Regions from separate parts of the Glaciecola sp. HA4-3 genome, predicted to be linked through region 2. Evidence: predicted binding sites of a transcription regulator. Region 2 holds the regulator's gene; each other region holds the start of a gene.
The links. The regulator FNR, encoded in region 2, switches genes on or off when oxygen is low (the NO sensors DNR and NnrR bind a similar motif). The targets are predictions, from matches to a motif close to TTGATCTAGATCAA.
Positions count from the first base shown of each region.

Region 1: ACZ1G6_RS15940 (OmpW family outer membrane protein) is a predicted target of FNR. The motif match lies at 2,946-2,959, and genes of this name have one in related genera.
Region 3: hemN (oxygen-independent coproporphyrinogen III oxidase) is a predicted target of FNR. The motif match lies at 1,562-1,575, and genes of this name have one in related genera.

Region 1 covers NZ_CM146340.1:3,345,261-3,349,479, forward strand. Annotated here, with positions in the region: gene ACZ1G6_RS15925 (LysE family translocator) at 1-579, shown strand, start outside; gene ACZ1G6_RS15930 (gamma carbonic anhydrase family protein) at 627-1,160, shown strand; gene aroE (shikimate dehydrogenase) at 1,165-2,004, opposite strand; gene ACZ1G6_RS15940 (OmpW family outer membrane protein) at 2,109-2,825, opposite strand; partial or broken gene hemF (oxygen-dependent coproporphyrinogen oxidase) at 3,014-3,960, opposite strand; gene ACZ1G6_RS15950 (Sua5/YciO/YrdC/YwlC family protein) at 3,957-4,219, opposite strand, start outside.
Region 2 covers NZ_CM146340.1:1,531,967-1,536,185, forward strand. Annotated here, with positions in the region: gene ACZ1G6_RS07235 (heavy metal translocating P-type ATPase) at 1-1,135, shown strand, start outside; gene ccoS (cbb3-type cytochrome oxidase assembly protein CcoS) at 1,162-1,377, shown strand; gene ACZ1G6_RS07245 (sulfite exporter TauE/SafE family protein) at 1,352-2,044, shown strand; gene fnr (fumarate/nitrate reduction transcriptional regulator Fnr) at 2,067-2,804, shown strand; gene ttcA (tRNA 2-thiocytidine(32) synthetase TtcA) at 2,979-3,887, shown strand; partial or broken gene rssA (patatin-like phospholipase RssA) at 3,896-4,219, shown strand, end outside.
Region 3 covers NZ_CM146340.1:1,330,477-1,334,695, reverse strand. Annotated here, with positions in the region: gene ACZ1G6_RS06340 (acyl-CoA dehydrogenase family protein) at 1-737, opposite strand, end outside; gene ACZ1G6_RS06335 (histidine phosphatase family protein) at 813-1,424, opposite strand; gene hemN (oxygen-independent coproporphyrinogen III oxidase) at 1,634-3,025, shown strand; gene ACZ1G6_RS06325 (zinc-dependent metalloprotease) at 3,069-4,219, opposite strand, start outside.

The DNA of each region.
Region 1 (4,219 bases), 1.8 Mb from region 2:
ACATTTTTCTTTATTTCGATTACACCCGGCATGTGTATGAGTCTTGCAATGACATTAGGTATGCGATTTGGTATCGGCAAAACACTATATATGATGTTGGGCGAGGTGATAGGCGTTGCAATTGTTTCGACACTATCGGTAATAGGTGTAGCGAAAGTGTTGTTGGCATATCCGTTAATATTTATGGGCCTTAAATGGTTGGGCGCTGCGTACTTGTGTTATCTTGGGTTTAAAACATTTAAAACCCCCGTAGAAATAAATAGCCACGCATCTATCAATGATGTCAGCGCAACAGGTTTATTTTCACAGGGTTTTATAACGGCTATTGCCAACCCAAAAGGATGGGCATTTATGATAGCAATATTGCCGCCATTTATTGACACACAAAAACCACTTACACTACAAATGATTGTGTTGATTGGCATTATTATGATGAGTGAATTCTTAAGTATGTTGATTTACGCTAGCGGTGGTAAGACACTATCAAAACTTTTAAATAATAGTCCTCACGCACAATGGGTAAACTGGATAGCAGGTGGCCTACTGGTCATTGTTGGTATTTGGTTGGCATTGGCATAGCTTGTACTTCTTCGATACACTGATAAAAAACCGAGTAAATTACCACCATGACTATTGTTAACTTTAAAGGCAACTTTCCAGTATTTGATAATTCCGTTTACATCGAAGAAAGCTGTTTTGTGTCTGGCGATGTAAAAATTGGGGCCGACAGTAGCCTATGGCCGCTAGTTGCAGTGCGTGGGGATGTAAACAAAATTAGGATTGGCGAACGTAGCAACGTACAAGATGGCAGCGTTATCCATGTCAGCAGAGCAAGTACCATTAATCCAGATGGTTATCCAACTATCATTGGAGACGATGTTACTGTTGGTCATAAATGCATGTTGCACGGTTGCATCATTGGTAATCGAGTATTGGTGGGTATGGGCGCAATAGTGTTAGACGGCGCCGTTGTTGAAGATGAAGTACTCATTGCAGCAGGTTCATTGGTACCACCTAAAAAAGTACTTGAAAGTGGTTATTTATATGTGGGTAATCCAGTGGTTAAAAAGCGCCCTATTAATGAAAAAGAACGTCGCTTTTTTAAAGATACCGCGGCCAATTATGTTGCACTGAAAAATGAGTATATGACAAGTAAATAAGTATTCAACCTTGCGCTTTTAGCCTTTCTAACACTGATGCTGTGTCAGGACGCTCTGAAAACCATAAATAAAAGCTCTGTGCCGCTTGTTGCACCAGCATACCTAAACCATCTAGGGCTTGTTGGCATCCCTTTGCCTGAGCATGTTTAACGAAAGGTGTACTATCATTGCTATAGACCATGTCATAAACACTTGTTTGTGAGGTGTATACGCTATCATCAATACTGGGAACCTGTCCTTGTAAACTCAAAGAGGTCGCATTAATGATAATGTCAAACTTTTGCTGGTCGGGATCTTGATAAGTAAACCCTTTCCCTACACTGTATTGATTAATCAAATTAACTAACGCTTGTGCTTTGCTTTGGTTTCGATTGCTTACGTGTAAGGCATTTACACCAGCATCAATAAGAGCAGGAACCGCACCTTGAGCAGCACCTCCAGCGCCAATTAATAATACAGATGCCCCTTCAAGGGATAGACCATTTGCCTTAAGATCATTGACCAGACCAATACCATCAGTGTTATCTCCAATGAATGTGTCTTCACCACTTTGATTAGACTGACGAATAATCGTGTTCACCGCTCCTGCAATGCTTGCTTGAATGGATAGCTTATCGACCCAAGCAAATGCATCATGCTTAAATGGCATTGTCACGTTTGCGCCGATTGTCCCTTTTTGAGCAAAAAATTCATTTGCAGAAGTAACAAATCCATCAACAGGCGCTAAACGCTTTTGATAGATCAAATCAAGGCCAAATTGTGCAGCAAACATATGATGAATAATAGGAGATTTGCTTTGTGCTATCGGATTACCAAAAACACAAGCCATTGTAGTGTTTGACAATGTTTTCGCCTTGTTGAGAGAGTGTGGTGAGCATCATACCTAATTTTTAGACATAAAAAAGCCTTGCATCAACATGCAAGGCTTCAGTACTTAAACGCTTTATCTTAGAAAGTGTAACCGACAGACAATGTATATACCCATGGATTTATATCGATATTATCAACACGACCCAAGTCTGCGCCATTAACACTAAATGTAGCGTCAGTTTCGATATTAATATAACGAGCCGATGCATTTAGATAAATACCATCTGAAATTTCATAATCAGCGCCAATTTGTGCTGAAAAACCAAATGATGCGTCTAACTCAAGATCAGATATCTGTGCACCACCGGCATTTGCAGCAACTAAGTCAACTGCACCAGCGTCAAAACTCTCATCAAAGAAAATTGTATAGTTTAAACCAGCGCCTACATATGGACGAAACTTTGAAGAAGCATCATTAAAAAAGTAATTGACGGTAACCGTTGGTGGCAAGTGCTTGGTGTCACCTAGCTTGACGCCACCTAAAATCTCAATATCGTGAGAAAATGGAGTAGCTGCCAACACTTCAACGTTAACATTATCAGTTATAAAATACGCGAAATTAAGACCTAACTGCGTATTATCGTCAACATCAACTGGACCAAGCAACACGTTGCCATCAGCAGGGCCTATAGGAAGACTAAAATCTGCGCCGCCTACCTGAATATTTGAACTGCCAGCATCTGGTGCGACAGTAGTAAAACCGCCTCGAATTAGAATATCGCCTGCTTCATGAGCGCTTGCGAAGGTGCATGTCATTGAGGTTAAAACGGCTAATGCCAAAGCTGATTTTTTCATATTGTACTCACTATAATTGGTTAATTAATAAATCTGCCAAGAATAATAAGATACGTAAAAAATAATATATTGATCTAGATTAATGTTTGCTAAGCACTTGATTTACAGTAGTTTAATTCGTTGATCTAAATCAAATAATTTCGAATAATTAAGATGGTTCTGTTTAAATCATCGAAAAAAATTTGTAATTAGTGATCTAGCTTTAACCAATCAATGGGTTTTAAGTATTGCATAATTGCACCTTCTGGCGTCTCACTAGAAGGTTGGTAGTTATACTCCCATCTTGTGAGTGGCGGCATAGACATCAAAATAGACTCTGTGCGTCCACCTGTTTGTAGACCAAATAAGGTTCCGCGGTCATAAACTAGATTAAATTCAACATAACGTCCGCGTCGATATAATTGAAAGTGACGCTCTCGCTCGGTAAAAGACATCTCTTTTCTTTTCTCAACAATCGGCACATATGCATTAAGATAGCCATTACCGACAGCTTTCATGAAATCAAAAGACTTTTCAAAGCCCCATTGATTTAAATCGTCAAAAAACAAGCCTCCCACACCTCGAGTTTCGTTTCGGTGTTTCAGATAGAAATATCGATCGCACCATTGCTTGTACTCATTGTAAATATTTTGGCCGAAAGGCTCACACAAATCATGAGCAACTTGATGCCAATGCTTTGCATCTTCAACAAAAACGTATGTTGGTGTTAAATCAAATCCTCCTCCAAACCACCAAATTGGATCTTCACCTTCTTTTAAAGCGACAAAAAATCGAACGTTTGCATGTGAAGTTGGCACATAAGGGTTATGTGGATGTATCACCAAAGAAACGCCCATCGCTTGAAAGCTACGTCCCGCTAACTCAGGTCTTGCTGCTGTTGCAGAAGCAGGCATTTGTGTACCAAATACATGAGAAAAGTTTACGCCTCCTTGCTCTATTACTAAACCATCTCTCATAACTCGAGACCTTCCGCCTCCCCCTCGTCGCGCTCCCAAGTATCTTCTTTAAAATCTCCACCACCATCTGCCAATGATAAGGTTTGGCAAATTTCATCTTGTAACTTCAATAGATAGGACTTTACCTGTGCTATTTGTTGTTGTGATATATCAAGTAAAGGTTCAGCATTACTGCTCATGCGCGTATGGTTTCCATTGTTAAACTGTGAAATATTTTGCTAGGTGTCGCCTGTTTACCTAAGTCCCCTTCAATAACGTTCAGTGTATCACCAAAATATTCGCGAAGCTCTTGCACAGACCGAGCAGGCTCAAGTGTCGCAGGATTTGCACTGGTAGATACCATTGGAGCATTTAACACATTGCACATCTTACGCACGAGTGGATGGGAGGATATTCGCACCGCAATCATATCGGAGTCGCCGCTTATCCAAGCTGGGG
Region 2 (4,219 bases):
GGTTGTTTTATTAGTATCGGCCTTAACATTTGCATTTTGGCATTGGCAGGGCAATGAACATGCGTTTTGGATAACCATATCGGTATTAGTTGCCACCTGCCCCTGCGCTCTTGGACTTGCTACACCTTCAGCATTAACATGTTCGATGGCCAGACTAAACCAATTAGGGATCTTGCTCAAAAGAGCGGATGCGCTAGAACAGTTGACTCACATAAGCGATATTATTTTTGACAAAACAGGAACATTAACTAAGGGGCAATTTTCGATAAATAAGCACTTTATCATTCCAGACGCGTTAAATGATTTGTCGCTAAACGAACATGATATATTATCAATGGCTTATTTGATTGAACAGCGCTCTGAGCATCCTATCGCTAGTGCGTTTAGTCGATATCAACTCGAACGCGATACGCCCGCGCTAATGAGTGATTTCAATGTTGAAATCGGCAAAGGCGTGAGCGCAACCCTAGACGGGTTTGCTTGTGTGATAGGGTCTAAGAAATATGTCGAAAGCCAAATAGATCTCGCCTCAATTAACTCGCTAAAAGAAAGTTTGCTGGGAGCTAATGTTCTTTTTTGCATCAATAAGAGGTTAGTTGGCGCATTTTGGGTGACAGATACTGTACAGGATGGAGCAAGTGACATCATCGCTATCCTATCTGATTATGAGTTAAGTGTGCTTAGCGGAGACGCACAAGCTAATGTTGAAGTTGTCGCAAAACAACTTAATATTAAGAACGCAATTGGTGATAGACATCCAGAAGCAAAATTGGCTTTTGTTCAACAAAAACATCAACAGGGCTCTCAAGTATTGATGCTCGGTGATGGCATTAATGACGCACCCGTACTAGCGGCAGCCGATGTGTCAATAGCGGTTGGAAACGCTTCTGATTTAGCAAAAAATGCAGCTGATATCGTATTATTAAACCCGAAGCTAAGCTCATTAATTGATGTACTATTTATGGCTAAGCAAACCAAACGAAAAATAAAGCAGAACATTGCTTGGGCACTAGGATACAATATCAGCGTTCTACCTTTTGCAGTCTTTGGTATATTGACACCATGGCAAGCTGCATTAGGAATGTCATTGAGTTCTGTCATCGTGGTTTACAACTCAACACGATTAATGCGATAAGCTATGATTTTAAAGAGTAAAATCTCATGAGTGTAATATTTGTTCTTATTCCATTGGCTGTTATTATTATTGCTATTGCGATTGGCGTGTTTTTTTGGGCCGTAAAATCTAACCAGTTCGATGATTTAGAACGACAAGGTTACAGTATTTTATTTGATGATGATTTAAAAGAAGAAAACAAACCCTCCTCATCAAAAACTTCGCCAAGCAAGCACGATGACAAAGGTAATACTGGTGCCTGAATGGTTGCCAATCACTGCTTTTTTAATTGGTCTAGCTGGCGGTGTTCATTGTATAGGTATGTGTGGCGGAATTGCGTCAGCATTTACCTTTGCTATTCCAAAAGGCGCATCGGTGCAGCCCTACATATGGTGCTATAACCTTGGCCGAATCTTTGCTTATACACTTGCTGGTGGGCTCACTGGGTTGATTGGCGGTATTGTTAGTAGCAGCCTACTAACAGGCTTAGTGATTTTACAATCTCTTAGTATTGTTTTTCTTGTATTATTGTCGCTCTATATTAGTGATATTTTTAAGGGCTTGATAGTCTTAGAAAAAGCCGGCGCATCGGTATGGCGGCATATTTCACCGTTAGCAAAACGTTTTATTCCATTTAAAAGTCCCCTTCATACTATCGCTTATGGTTTTATATGGGGCTGGTTACCCTGCGGCTTGGTTTACTCTGCATTAACATGGTCGTTATCGAGCACTAGTGCCTTGCAAGGCGCAATATTTATGTTTGCATTTGGCTTAGGCACTTTGCCGGCGCTTCTTGCTAGTAGCATGGGGGCAAGTTTCTTAATGCCACTGCTACAGAACATTAGAACTAGACAAATTATTGCTTTGTTACTATTTGTTTTTGCAATAATTTTGACCTTTGAATTATTTAAGAGTATAAATATGATCTAAAATACGCAAAGGTTAGTAGCTTATGCCTAAATTACCTGAAATGTCCATCCACTGCCAAAGCTGTAGCTTTAGTCATCTTTGTCTTCCTGTTAGTCTCAATAAAAATGAATTGGAGTCGCTTGACGAAATCATTGAGCGCAAGAAGCCTTTGCACAAACACGATAAGCTAGTGAATGCTGGTGATAAATTTCACTCTTTGTTTGCGGTTAGATCAGGTTCGTTTAAATCGTATATTAGCGGTAAAGACGGCGTTGAACAGGTTATTGGTTTTCATTTTCCTGGTGATATTATCGGTTTTGATGCTTTAAAGGACTCTCAACATCAAAGCTTCACGCAAGCACTAGAAACAGCTATGGTTTGCGAGTTACCCTACAACACCTTAGAAGAAGTATCAGCGAACTACCCTAAATTGCGTCAACAGATTATGAAGTTCATGAGCTCCGAAATTAAACATGATCATGATTTGATGATGCTACTGAGTAAAAGAAGTGCAGAAGAGCGTTTGTTACACTTCATCAGTCATTTATCGCAGCGATTTGATGAGCGTGGTTATTCTGCCAAACAATTCCATTTATCGATGACTCGCAATGAAATAGGAAACTATCTTGGTTTGACAGTTGAGACAATATCAAGGTTATTAACGCGTTTTCAAAAAGAAGGCCTTATTAGTGTCGAAGGTAAATTGATCACTATTCTTGACGATCAGGGCCTTAAACAGCGGATGCCTGAAAACGAAATTGCGATTACATCGGCCTGTTAACCGAAAGCCAAAACGCTACTTTAAAGGCTTCACAGTCTGTTGAATACATTCGAATGAATCAGTGAAGTCGCTCAAATACACCCGCATTAATGATACTTTTGGTCTTCAAATCATAGTCAAAGACTAGATCCTTGTTTATAATCACCCCGTTTTAAAATTTCTAAAGATGATACTGTGTTAGCTAAACAAAAAAGCTCTACCAACTTTAATAAACTTCAAAAACGTCTTAGACGTGAAACCGGAAAAGCCATACAAACTTACAATATGATTGAGGATGGCGATCATATAATGGTGTGCGTTTCTGGCGGTAAAGATAGTTATGCCCTGCTCGATATTTTAATGTATTTTCAGCGAATAGCCCCCATCAGCTTTAGTATCACGGCCGTTAATTTAGATCAAAAACAGCCCGGTTTTCCTGAACATGTGTTGCCTTCATACCTTAAAGCTTTGGGGGTAAGCTACAAAATTGTTGAAGAAGATACCTACAGTATAGTCACAGACAAAATCCCTGAAGGTAAAACGACCTGCTCCTTATGCTCGCGACTAAGAAGAGGTATATTGTATAGGACGGCGAAAGAAATAAAGGCGAGTAAAATTGCGCTAGGTCATCATAGAGATGACATGATAGAAACGATGATGTTAAACATGTTTTATGGCGGCAGACTAAAATCTATGCCGCCAAAGTTGGTCAGCGATGATAACGAAAATATTGTTATTCGTCCCCTCGCCTTTTGCCAAGAAAACGATTTACAAAAATATGCAAATGCGATGAGTTTCCCTATCATCCCTTGCAATTTGTGTGGTTCACAAGAAAACCTTCAACGTAAGAATATTAAGAAAATGCTACAAGACTGGCATTTACAATTTCCTGGACGAATAGAATCAATGTTTAGAGCGATGCAAAATATTGTACCCTCTCATTTGTTAGATAATCAGCATTTTGACTTTGACTCACTTACAAAAACAACTTCTATAAACGGTGAGAAAGATATTGCCTTTGACCCTCTTGTTGTTAGTAGTGATTCGATTAGTGATATCGATAAGCACGGCAAATTTGACATAGATGTTGTAGAGCTTAAATAAGGATTTATATGAAGATTGGTTTAGCTTTAGGCGCTGGAGCGGCAAGAGGATGGGCCCACATTGGCATAATTAACGCACTGCAAGAACTTGGTATCAAAATAGATATCGTTGCAGGCTGCTCTATCGGCGCTTACGTTGGTTCAGCATTCGCAAGTGGCAAACTAGACGAACTAGAGGCATGGGCAAATACGCTTAACGAATGGCAAGTATTTAGTCTATTAGGTATTGGATTTAGACGCGGTGGTCTCGCTAGTGGTCAAAAAGTATTTGAAAAACATAAAGAATCATTTTGTGCACCTTCCTTTGAACAAATGAATATTCCTTTTACAGCT
Region 3 (4,219 bases), 200 kb from region 2:
CCTAAGATTAAATTTTCTTTGGGTACTTTAACATTTTCAAACAACACTTCTGCATGGCCGATAGGCTCATCTAAATATCCCATTGCAGACATTGGCCTAAGGACGGTCACTCCCGGTGTGTCTAAAGGTACAAGAATCTGAGATTGTTGCTGATGTCTAGGAGCATCCACGTCGGTTTTGCCCATGACAATCATAATTTTACAATTCTCATTCATTGCGCCACTTGTATACCATTTACGACCGTTTATTTCGTAATGGTCACCTTTATTTTCAATTTTGGTCGCAATGTTTGTCGCATCCGATGACGCGACCTCTGGTTCTGTCATCGCGAAGGCCGATCGAATTTGCCCCTCAAGCAAAGGTTCAAGATAGTCTTTTTTGTGTTGTTCATTTCCGTATTTTGAAATGACTTCCATGTTACCAGTGTCAGGTGCACTGCAATTAAATACCTCAGAACTCCATAAAACCCGCCCCATTATTTCGCATAAGGGCGCGTATTCTAGATTACTTAAACCAGCACCATATGGTAAGTATTCTTTTGGCAAAAATAGATTCCACAAGCCTTGCGCTTTGGCCTTTGCTTTTAATTCTTCCATTAGCTGAGGTGTTCGCCATTGGTGTTCATTGTTCATCACAAGATCATGATATTTTTGCTCAATGGGATATATTTCAGCGTCCATAAATGCAGTAAGTTTTGCCATTAGTTCTTGTGTTTTAGGGCTATGATCAAAGTTCATGTTATCTCCTGTAAAATGGGCTAACTATAAGTAATTTTTTGAATATGTTCAGGGTGGTCAAGGTGAGAAATCGTATTAAAACTGCTCAATTGGAAGCCACGCTGATTGAAAAAAGTGAGAGACGCTTGTATTGCGTATTTGCAAATTAAACGCTATTGCTTGTTCCACACTTACGTTTAACACGTGCATTAAAAATACGGCCATAGCCCCTCCAGAGGTCACAACAAGCACGTTCGATTTATTAGACTGTTTAATCGCATCTGCACTTGCTTGAACTCGGGCACAAAAATCTAACCACGACTCACCTTTATAAGACTCAAGCGATGACCTTGACCATGCCAGCATTGCTTTTTTCAAAATAACGTACCACGCACTTCTTGGCGAGTCGGGTTCTGGCTTTTGTTCAGGATGCATTGCAATATAAGCTGATACTATTGCTTCAAAATCAAACTCATCCCAACCACGATCCTTGATTATTTCTGAGGGGTCAAAACAAGACACTAAGCCGTCAGCGGTTTGTTTATGTCGCAACATGTTACCTGTTACAACATAATCAAAGTGCTTTGATCTTTTCTTAAAATAATCCCCAAGAATCGTTGATTGCTCGTGTCCAAGAGCGCTCAGTTTGTCATAATCATCAGCGCCAAATGATGCTTGTGCATGACGCACTAGGTATAACTGTCCCATCTACAATTCCTATCGGGCTTTGTTCTAATGTTAAAATAAGGTTAAAGGGTTTCTGTTATTTTGAGTAATTGATTCTTTTGATAGACGCTTATTAGTCCTAAATATAGCAAGGGCTTCTTCACTTACCTTGCACTTTCTTAACATAGATCAATATTCGTTCATTAGTCTTAATCTACTATGACGCTCAACATAAATATGAGCAAACTCACATGCATACTAGTGAATTTTTTGATAAGCGAATTTTAGAAAAATACAACTCGGCAGGGCCACGCTATACATCTTATCCAACCGCTGTAGCATTCCACGATAATTTTACAGAACAAGATTTTCAAAAATCTGTTGAGAATGTCATCACGCAAATGCAAAAAGACAAAACGTCTAGCCTGTCTTTATACATTCATATTCCTTTTTGCCACTCACTTTGTTACTACTGCGGCTGTAATAAAATAGTGACTCGTAACAAGGACAAAGTTGAAAAATATCTTCGCTATCTAAAAACCGAAATAGCGCAAAAAGCCCCCAATTTTTCTGCCTTTGAGGTGAATCAAATTCACTTTGGTGGAGGTACTCCTAGCTTTTTAAGCAATCAACAACTTAATAGCATTCTTTTGTTTATTAAGCAGCACTACAGATTAGCAAACAAAATAGAACAAAGTATTGAAGTTGACCCTAGGGAAATTCCACCCGATTATGCTCTGCAACTTAAAAACTTGGGTTTTAATAGACTCAGCGTTGGAGTACAAGATGTCAATCAATCGGTACAGACTCATATTAATCGAGTTCAAGATACTCAATTTATTATTAAGCTAATCAATGACGCTAAACAAGTCGGATTTGAGTCAATTAATATTGATTTAATTTATGGCTTACCCGGGCAATCCATACAAACTATGGAAGAGACCTTATCTGCTGTTGAACAGATGGATGTCGACCGTATTTCATTATTCAGTTATGCACATATGCCTCAACTCTTTGCGGCACAGCGTAAAATAAAATTAGATAGTATGCCTAGTAAGCAAGACAAACTTGCGCTATTTCAATATAGCATCAATCACCTAATATCAAAGGGGTACGACTTTATTGGCATGGACCATTTTGCCAAGCATAGTGATGAACTTAGCAAATCAGCAAGAAACCGAAAACTCACCAGAAATTTTCAAGGTTACACTACAGATCAGGCAGATTGTTTGCTTGGCTTTGGGGTCTCATCTATCAGCAATACTGGAAACGCTTATTCTCAAAACTACAAAAAGCTTAATGAGTATTATGCTGCCATCGATAGTCATCAAACGACTATTGAAAAAGGCGTAAGTTTATCAAAAGATGATGTGATTCATCGGGCATTAATACACCAACTTATGTGTAACTTTTTTGTGGATAAACACCAATTTTCAGCAAAATATCAGATAGATTTTGACAAGTATTTTAGTGCCTCTTTGAAGCAACTAACTCCTTTTGTGGAAGATAACTTATTGATTGACACTCCCTTTAAAATTAAGATTTTTCCTAGGGGACGGCTACTGATTAGAAATATCTGCATGAGCTTTGACCAGTATCTTACAAGCCCACTTCACCAAATGAGATATAGTAGGGTCATATAAAAAACAATTGCCGAGCCAAGTAGACTCGGCAATTATGTTATTTCTATATCGGAGAACCTGGAGGAAGTGGTTTAACTGACATTTCTAATGGCCAATTACCGTGTGTCCAGTAATGGGATAAATGTCGCAAAATGACACTGTTATTTCCTTTGTTTTTATGTTTATTTAACCATTTTTGGTAATCCAACAACTGCTGCTGCAAACTTGCTTTCACCTCCACACCTAGATTGGGTGCGTTTAAAGCGTCAAAGTACGCAGACAAAGCAACATATTTAATTCGCTGTTCTAACACATCTGTCGTATTTATCTGGATTAGGTTTTTAAATATGTCTTGTGCAACCTGACTAACCGAAGGTATGTCTTGGTTATCACTGTGTTGTTGATGCAGGCGATTTAAACGTTCGCTTGTCAGTAAAATCCGTAGACTATAATGTGAAATAGATTCTGCGGCAGTTATTGGGTCAAACGCTATCCCAGTTCTTGTTGGCATGCTTTCTCTGGTGCGCGAGCTACCATATGCCTTGGGTGGAATTAAAGATAGAATTTCTGATGGGATTCGCAAATACTCACTCGACGCACTTTGAATCATTAACTCTAAAGCTCTTTGCTGTTGTGATGGTGAGACCATCCCAACTTCAGCCAATTCTAAATCACTTTCTACCGCATAACGGTATGTCACCCCCGAAATCTGTTTTACAAGCGCATCAAGTTGGTAACGATGTGAATAATAAAGCGGCACAAGACGACGCTCCAAATCAGAGTAATACTCACCTTCTGGCAGACTCGCTCTACCAAACCTAGCTAAAGAGAACGCCCGTACTTGACTCATGCGTTCAAACTCGGCAACCGGGTCACTTCCGTTATCCCATAAATGCCCGTCAGCAGACGCTCTGCTGGCAACTCTTGCGTCAGGATCTGATTTGTATAACAAACCACTGGTTTTCGTTTGATTCACAAGGCTCAACAAAGCCTCAGTTTCATTTACATCATCGGGAAAGTCTTGATAACCATATTCAACAACGTATTTGTCCCATATTCCGATTTTGTCATCATAAGCTTCACTTAAATCTATCTTTCCATTTTTCAATTGGATAAAAGGGTGTGGGTAATCCATGACAGAAGCGCGATCATTTTCACTGGCAGCAAAATTATGTGCAATTCCAAGTGTATGGCCAACTTCATGTGCAGATAGCT